DNA from 2 places in the Streptomyces sp. NPDC031466 genome. Region 2 is predicted to be linked to the other one. Evidence: predicted binding sites of a transcription regulator. Region 2 holds the regulator's gene; the other holds the start of a gene.
What was found. Region 2 encodes HspR, which represses chaperone genes until heat shock. Its sites were predicted from a motif close to TTGAGNNNNNNNNNCTCAA; they were not measured.

Region 1 (3,405 bases), on a different contig from region 2:
CGGGAAGTGGACGTGCACGCCCCGCTCCTTCAGGTCCCCGACGGGCAGTTCCAGCTCGGCCCCGTGCGAGCGCAGGAACGACAGGGCGATCTGCGCCGACTCCTTCATCACGTCACCCAGCTGCCCGGTGAGCGTGAGCCCGGAGGCCCCCGTCTCCGGGTCGGCGAGGGACGCCTCCACGAACAGGACGTCGCCGCCCGCCCCGGTGACCGCGAGCCCGGTGGCCACGCCCGGCACGGCGGTGCGCCGCTCGGCCGGGTCCTGGGCGGCCTCGGGGATGTGGTGCGGCCGCCCGATGAGGTCCCGCAGGTCCTCGTCGGTGACGGTGAACGGCAGCTCCCGCTCGCCCAGTTCGTGCTGCGCCGCCACCTTGCGCAGCAGCCGCGCGACGGACCGCTCCAGGTTCCGTACGCCCGCCTCCCGGGTGTACTCGCCCGCGAGCTTGCGCAGGGCGCTCTCGTCCAGGGTGACCTCGTCCTTCTCCAGGCCCGCCCGGTCCAGCTGGCGCGGGAGCAGGTGGTCGCGGGCGATGACGACCTTCTCGTCCTCGGTGTAGCCGTCGAGCCGGACCAGCTCCATGCGGTCGCGCAGCGCCTCCGGGATCGCTTCGAGGACGTTCGCCGTCGCCAGGAAGACGACGTCGCTGAGGTCCAGCTCCACCTCCAGGTAGTGGTCCCGGAAGGTGTGGTTCTGCGCCGGGTCGAGGACTTCGAGGAGGGCGGCGGCCGGGTCGCCCCGGAAGTCCGAGCCCACCTTGTCGATCTCGTCCAGGAGCACGACCGGGTTCATCGACCCGGCCTCCTTGACGGCGCGCACGATCCGCCCGGGCAGCGCCCCGACGTACGTACGCCGGTGTCCGCGGATCTCCGCCTCGTCCCGTACGCCGCCGAGGGCGACCCGCACGAACTTGCGGCCCATGGCGTGCGCGACCGACTCGCCGAGCGAGGTCTTGCCGACGCCGGGCGGGCCGACGAGAGCCAGCACGGCGCCGCCCCGGCGGCCGCCGACGACGCCGAGGCCGCGGTCGGTGCGGCGCTTGCGCACCGCGAGGTACTCGGTGATGCGCTCCTTCACGTCCTGCAGCCCGGCGTGCTCGGCGTCGAGGATCGCCCGGGCGCCCTTGATGTCGTACTCGTCCTCGGTGCGCTCGTTCCACGGCAGTTCGAGGACGGTGTCCAGCCAGGTCCTGATCCAGGAGCCCTCGGGCGACTGGTCGCTGGCGCGCTCCAGCTTGTCGACCTCCTTGAGGGCGGCCTCGCGCACCTTCTCGGGCAGGTCGGCGGCCTCGACGCGGGCGCGGTAGTCGTCGGACTCCTCACCCTCCTGCTCACCGTTGAGTTCCCGCAGCTCCTTGCGCACGGCGTCCAGCTGGCGCCGCAGCAGGAACTCACGCTGCTGCTTGTCGACGCCCTCCTGGACGTCCTTGGCGATGGTCTCGGCGACCTCCTGCTCGGCCAGGTGCTCGCGCAGCTGGGCGGTGGCCAGCTTGAGGCGGGCGACCGGGTCCTCGGTCTCCAGGAGTTCGATCTTCTGCTGGGTGGTGAGGAAGGGGGAGTAACCGGAGTTGTCGGCGAGCGCGGAGACGTCGTCGATCTGCGTCACGCGGTCGACGACCTGCCAGGCGCCGCGCTTCTTCAGCCAGCTGGTGGCGAGCGCCTTGTACTCCTTGACCAGCTCGGTCACGGCGCCGGGCAGGGGCTCGGGGACGGCGTCGTCGAGCTGCTGCCCCTCCACCCACAGGGCGCCGCCGGGCCCGGTCGTACCGGCGCCGATCCGCACGCGGCCCCGGCCGCGGATGAGGGCGCCCGGGTCGCCGTCGGAGAGCCGCCCGACCTGCTCGACGGTGCCGAGGACGCCGGTGGCGGCGTACGTCCCGTCGATGCGCGGAACAAGCAGCACCTTCGGCTTGCTGTCGCCTTCGGCACGGGCCGCGGCCTGCGCGGCCTCCACGGCGGCGCGCACCTCGGCGTCGGACAGGTCGAACGGGACCACCATGCCGGGCAGGACCACCTCGTCGTCGAGCGGCAGCACAGGCAGAGTGAGCGAGGTGTACGAGGTGGACTCAGTAGCCATGATCTCCCTTTCGGCATCCAAGTTGAGCTGTATCGACTCAATGCTGGTGAGTGCCGCAATGTTCCCCCGGGGGCGTTCGCTCTCAGCGATCACCCTTCGGGAGGACGGGGAGGATCAGGCGCCGCGCGTCTGGGACCGGCGCCCGCGCCCGAGCAGCGGCCAGGTGGAGACGCCGATCACCAGCGCCAGCAGATGGCCCCAGTTGGTCATCGGATCGGCGAACTCGATCAGGTCCTCGACCAGCATCCAGCCGAAGCCGGCCAGCACGGCCCACCGCAGCCAGGGGGTGAGCAGCCCGGCGAGCGCGCCGACGCTGGCCGCGACACCGAAGCTGATGCCGTAGTCGAGGCGGTGCAGCGAACTGTCCGGCAGATGCCCCGCGAGCACCGACAGGCCCACCGGCACCTCCGTCGCCAGGGTGGCGACGACGTGCCCGAGCAGGAAGACCCCGGCGGTGCGCCAGCCACCGATCCGACGCTCCAGCGCGGTGAGGACCAGCAGGAAGCCGATCGCGTACGGCGATGTGATGCCGCCCGCGATCCACAGCGCGCTGGCGACGAGAACGAGGACGGGCTTGTGCGCGAGGTGCGCGACGTCGGTGCTGGAACCCCGGAGCAGCGCGTCGACCGTGTCCGGGTCGGCGTACCGGCTCAGCAGGGAAGTGGCGGCGAGGACGAGCCCGTAGCCGAAGGTGAAGGGGGTGGCCCGGGGATCGGGGAGCAGCCGCCAGGGTCTGGCCCCGACCCGCCGGGACCGGGCACCGCCGCTCTCGGCCCGCCCGGGATCAGCGGCGGGCACGCGAGGTCCGGGCGGCGCGGGACGGCGGCCCGGCTGGCACGGGAGCGCGTTCAGGGTGGGCGACTCGGCCCGGGTGGGCGGCTCGACGCGGGAGGGCGGCTCACGGTCCCCGGGCCCCGGGGCGATGAGGGTGTCCGAGGACTCGACGCTCTGGTTCACGAGTGAGGCGCTCCTTCCGTCCCGCCCTACCCTTTGCCCAATTTTCGAGCACTGTCTATGACCGGGGCCACGTGGGACGCGATTCACAGCAACCTCCAAGGCGACTTCCGCGTTGCCCACGTCTCTTCTGCGCCGCCGGCACCTTCAGCGTTACCCGCGAACGCCCACCTCACCGGCCTTCCGCGCCACCGGGCTCCCTCGTCCCGCGCACCGCCCGGGGAGGACTTCCGCGTTCCCCGGAGAACCACCGGCCCCCGCGCCTACGCTGACGCCATGCGCACCCCCACCACCGCCCCCGTCGTCCTCGACCGGCGCGAGGGTCCGTACGGCGAGGTCGTCCTGCGGCGCCACGGTGAGCTGCTCCAGATCATCGCC
Region 2 (3,405 bases):
TGGGAGCGCGCGGTGCCGCTGACCGAGGAAGTCCCCTACGACATCGCGCCCAACGGCATCACGGGCGTCCAGCGCTCCATCGCCAAGCTGTTGATCGAGGGTCACGTCGACGAGGCGATCGCCCGCCGGCTCGGCATGAACGTCCGCACCTGCCGCGCCCACATCGCCAAGATCGCCGCGGCCCTCGGCAGCGGCAGCCGCGCCCAGCTCGGCTACCTCATCGCCCAGTCGGGCATCCTCGACCAGGCGAAGCTCAGCCCGGACCGCCCGAAGTAACCGCCCGAACCAGCCGCCAGAAGTGGACACTTCAATCACGGCAGGACAGTCCGCACCCGCACCCTCTGCATAGAATCGCCGCGCTTCAACCGAGCGGGAGGGAGCACACATGGCCAGGGAACTCACGACGCACGCAGTGACGGATCTCTGCGAGGCGGGCTCGGCCGTATACCTGCGCCGGGCCCTCCGCGCCGGTCGTATCCGTGGCGAGGACGTCACGGGCGCCTCCTTCCCGGAGGCGCACATCACCGTCCTGGACGGCGTCGGCCGCATCAACGCGGCCATCGACCGCGCGATGGACGACGTCAGGGAGGAGTTTTTGGCCATTCAGCCCGGCGGCACCCGGCCGCCGGAGACGCTGGCCGAGGCCTTCCCGCGCGACCAGGCGATCCTCAGCCGCGGCTGCCGGATGCGGACCCTCTACCAGCACACGACGCGCCATTCCCTGCCCGTGCTCGGCTATCTGGAGCAGCTGCACGGCGACGCCGAGGCCCGCACCCTGGACGAGGTGACCGACCGTCTCTTCGTCTTCGACCGGGCCGTCGCGTTCATCCCGGCGAGCAAGGACCGCAGCATCGCCCTGGAGGTGCGCCACCCGGCCCTCGTGGAGTACTTCACCACCACCTTCCGGCGGCTGTGGCGGCTGGCCACGCCCATGTGGCCGCAGGCCGCCCCGCAGGTCTCGGAAGGCGGCGTGACACCCCGCCAGCGGGCCATCGCGGGTCTCCTCGTCGAAGGCCTCACCGACGCCGAGATCGCCGACCGCCTCGGCATGAACATCCGTACGGCCCGCGTCCACATCGCCAAGCTCGCCGCCACCCTCGGCAGCGGCAGCCGCGCCCAGCTCGGCTACCTCATCGGCCGGTCGGGGCTCCTGGAGCGGGACCAGTAGCGTCCGCCACCGCCAGCCACTCGCGCAGCAGCGCCTCCCGCGCGGCCGCCCGGGGCGAGCCCCCCTCGTGCCGGCGGCCCCACTCCGCCATCGCCGACAGCGTCGTCAGGAGGGTGGCCGCGCCCTGGGTGAGGCGGCCGAGCAGCGCGCGGGAGAGGTCGTACTCCGTCGCGGAGTAGCCGACCGCCGGGGCGGTGTACGCCGTCAGTTCCGTCTCCCCCGTGGCGCCGCCGATCCGCACCGTCATCGTCGGGGCCTCGTCCGAGCCGCCCAGGCCGACCGTCAGCACGAGGTCGACGGCCACGCCCACATGCCGTTTGAACGACTTCACCGGTACGTCGTCGATGGTCAGCGTGTGGACGTCCGCCCACGGCCAGAACGCCGACTGCCGGTCCCCGAGGGCCGCCACGCCCTCCGGCGTCAGCCGCACCCCGGGGGCGAGCCCGGACGGCTTCGCGCCCACGTACACATCGCCCTCGGCGATCCAGAACAGCCCCACCATGGCCATGGCCGGCTCAACTCCCCGTTCGAACAGCGGAAAACAGCGAACGGGGGCCGGGAGGTTGCCACCTCCCGGCCCCTGCGTCAGCCTACTCAGGCCGTGCGAACCGCCGCCGGTCCCCTATGCCTCGGTGTCCCTACTGCTCGTGCGTCCTCTTGGGCCGCCACACCACGAGCGCGCTCGCCTGCTGCACGTCCTGGTACGGGACGAGGTCGCGGCGGTAGGAGGCGTGCACCGCCGCTTCGCGCTGCTGCATGGCCGCGGCGGCGCCCTCCACGGCCGCGGACAGCTCCGCGACGCGCGACTGGAGCGCCGCGACCTGGTTCTCCAGCTCGATGATGCGCTTGATGCCGGCGAGGTTGATGCCCTCCTCCTGCGACAACTGCTGCACCGTGCGCAGCAGTTCGATGTCACGGGCGGAGTAGCGGCGGCCGCGGCCCGCGGTGCGGTCCGGGGAGACCAGGCCCAGTCGGTCGTACTGGCGCAGGGTCTGCGGGTGCAGGCCGCTGAGCTGGGCGGCCACCGAGATGACGTACACCGGCGTCTCGTCGGTGAGTTGGTACGCCCTACTGAATCCGGACTGTCGACGGCGGCCGTCCATCTCATGCTCCCTTCGCGGCCTGGAACAGTTCTGCCCGCGGGTCGTCCCCCGCGGTCGCCTCGCGGTAGGCCTCCAGGGCCTCCTTGGCGGCGTCCGACAGAGAGGTCGGGACCGACACCTCCACCGTCACCAGGAGATCGCCCCGGGTGCCGTCCTTGCGGACCGCGCCCTTGCCGCGGGCCCGCATCGTACGGCCGTTGGGCGTGCCCGGGGGCAGCTTCAGCGTGACGGCGGGTCCGCCCAGGGTCGGGACCTTGACCTCACCGCCCAGCGCCGCCTCGGGGTAGGTCACCGGCACGGTGACCGTGAGGTTGTCGCCCTTGCGGCCGAACACGGGGTGGGCGTCGACGTGCACGACCACGTACAGGTCGCCGGCCGGACCGCCCCGCTCGCCGGGCGCGCCCTTGCCGCGGAGCCTGATCCGCTGGCCGTCGCTCACCCCGGCCGGGATGCGCACCTGCATGGTGCGGGAGGACTTCGCGCGCCCCGAGCCGTGGCAGGCCTCGCAGGGGTCCTGGGCGATCAGGCCCCGGCCCTTGCAGTCCACGCACGGGTCGGTCAGCGAGAAGCCGCCGCCACCGCCCCGCGAGACCTGGCCCGTGCCGACGCAGGTCGGGCACACGCGCGGCGTGCCGTTCTTGTCGCCGGTGCCGGAACAGGCCTTGCAGGCGGCCTGGGAGGACATGCGCAGCGGCACCGTGGCGCCGTCCACCGCCTCCGTGAAGCTCAGCGTGACCTCGGACTCGATGTCCTGGCCGCGCCTGGGCTGCGTACGCGTGCCGGCACCGGCACCCGCGCCGCCGCGGTTGAACAGGCCCCCGAAGACGTCACCGAGACCGCCCCCGAAGCCGCCGCCGGCCGCCCCACCGCCACCCGGGGCGCCGCCTCCGAAGAGGTCGCCCAGGTCGAAGTTGAACGTGCCGCCGGCGCCTGCGGGGCCCTGGCGGAATCCGCCGTTGCCGAAGAGGGCACGCGCCTCGTCGTACTCCTTGCGCTTCTTGGGGTCACCGAGGACGTCGTTCGCCTCGGAGATCTCCTTGAAGCGCTCCTCCGCCTTGACGTTGCCCTTGTTGGCGTCCGGGTGGTTCTCGCGGGCGAGCTTCCGGTACGCCTTCTTGATCTCGGCCTCGGTGG

Region 1: lon (endopeptidase La) is a predicted target of HspR. The motif match lies at 2,096-2,114, and genes of this name have one in related genera.

Annotation. Positions count from the first base shown of each region.
Region 1 covers NZ_JBVIJT010000009.1:269,849-273,253, reverse strand. The annotation lists gene lon (endopeptidase La) at 1-2,073, opposite strand, end outside; gene ACZ5GP_RS23780 (rhomboid-like protein) at 2,188-3,030, opposite strand; gene ACZ5GP_RS23775 (spermidine synthase family protein) at 3,304-3,405, shown strand, end outside.
Region 2 covers NZ_JBVIJT010000005.1:301,551-304,955, forward strand. The annotation lists gene ACZ5GP_RS13400 (helix-turn-helix transcriptional regulator) at 1-276, shown strand, start outside; gene ACZ5GP_RS13405 (helix-turn-helix transcriptional regulator) at 386-1,168, shown strand; gene ACZ5GP_RS13410 (hypothetical protein) at 1,131-1,676, opposite strand; gene ACZ5GP_RS13415 (heat shock protein transcriptional repressor HspR) at 1,807-2,271, opposite strand; gene dnaJ (molecular chaperone DnaJ) at 2,273-3,405, opposite strand, start outside.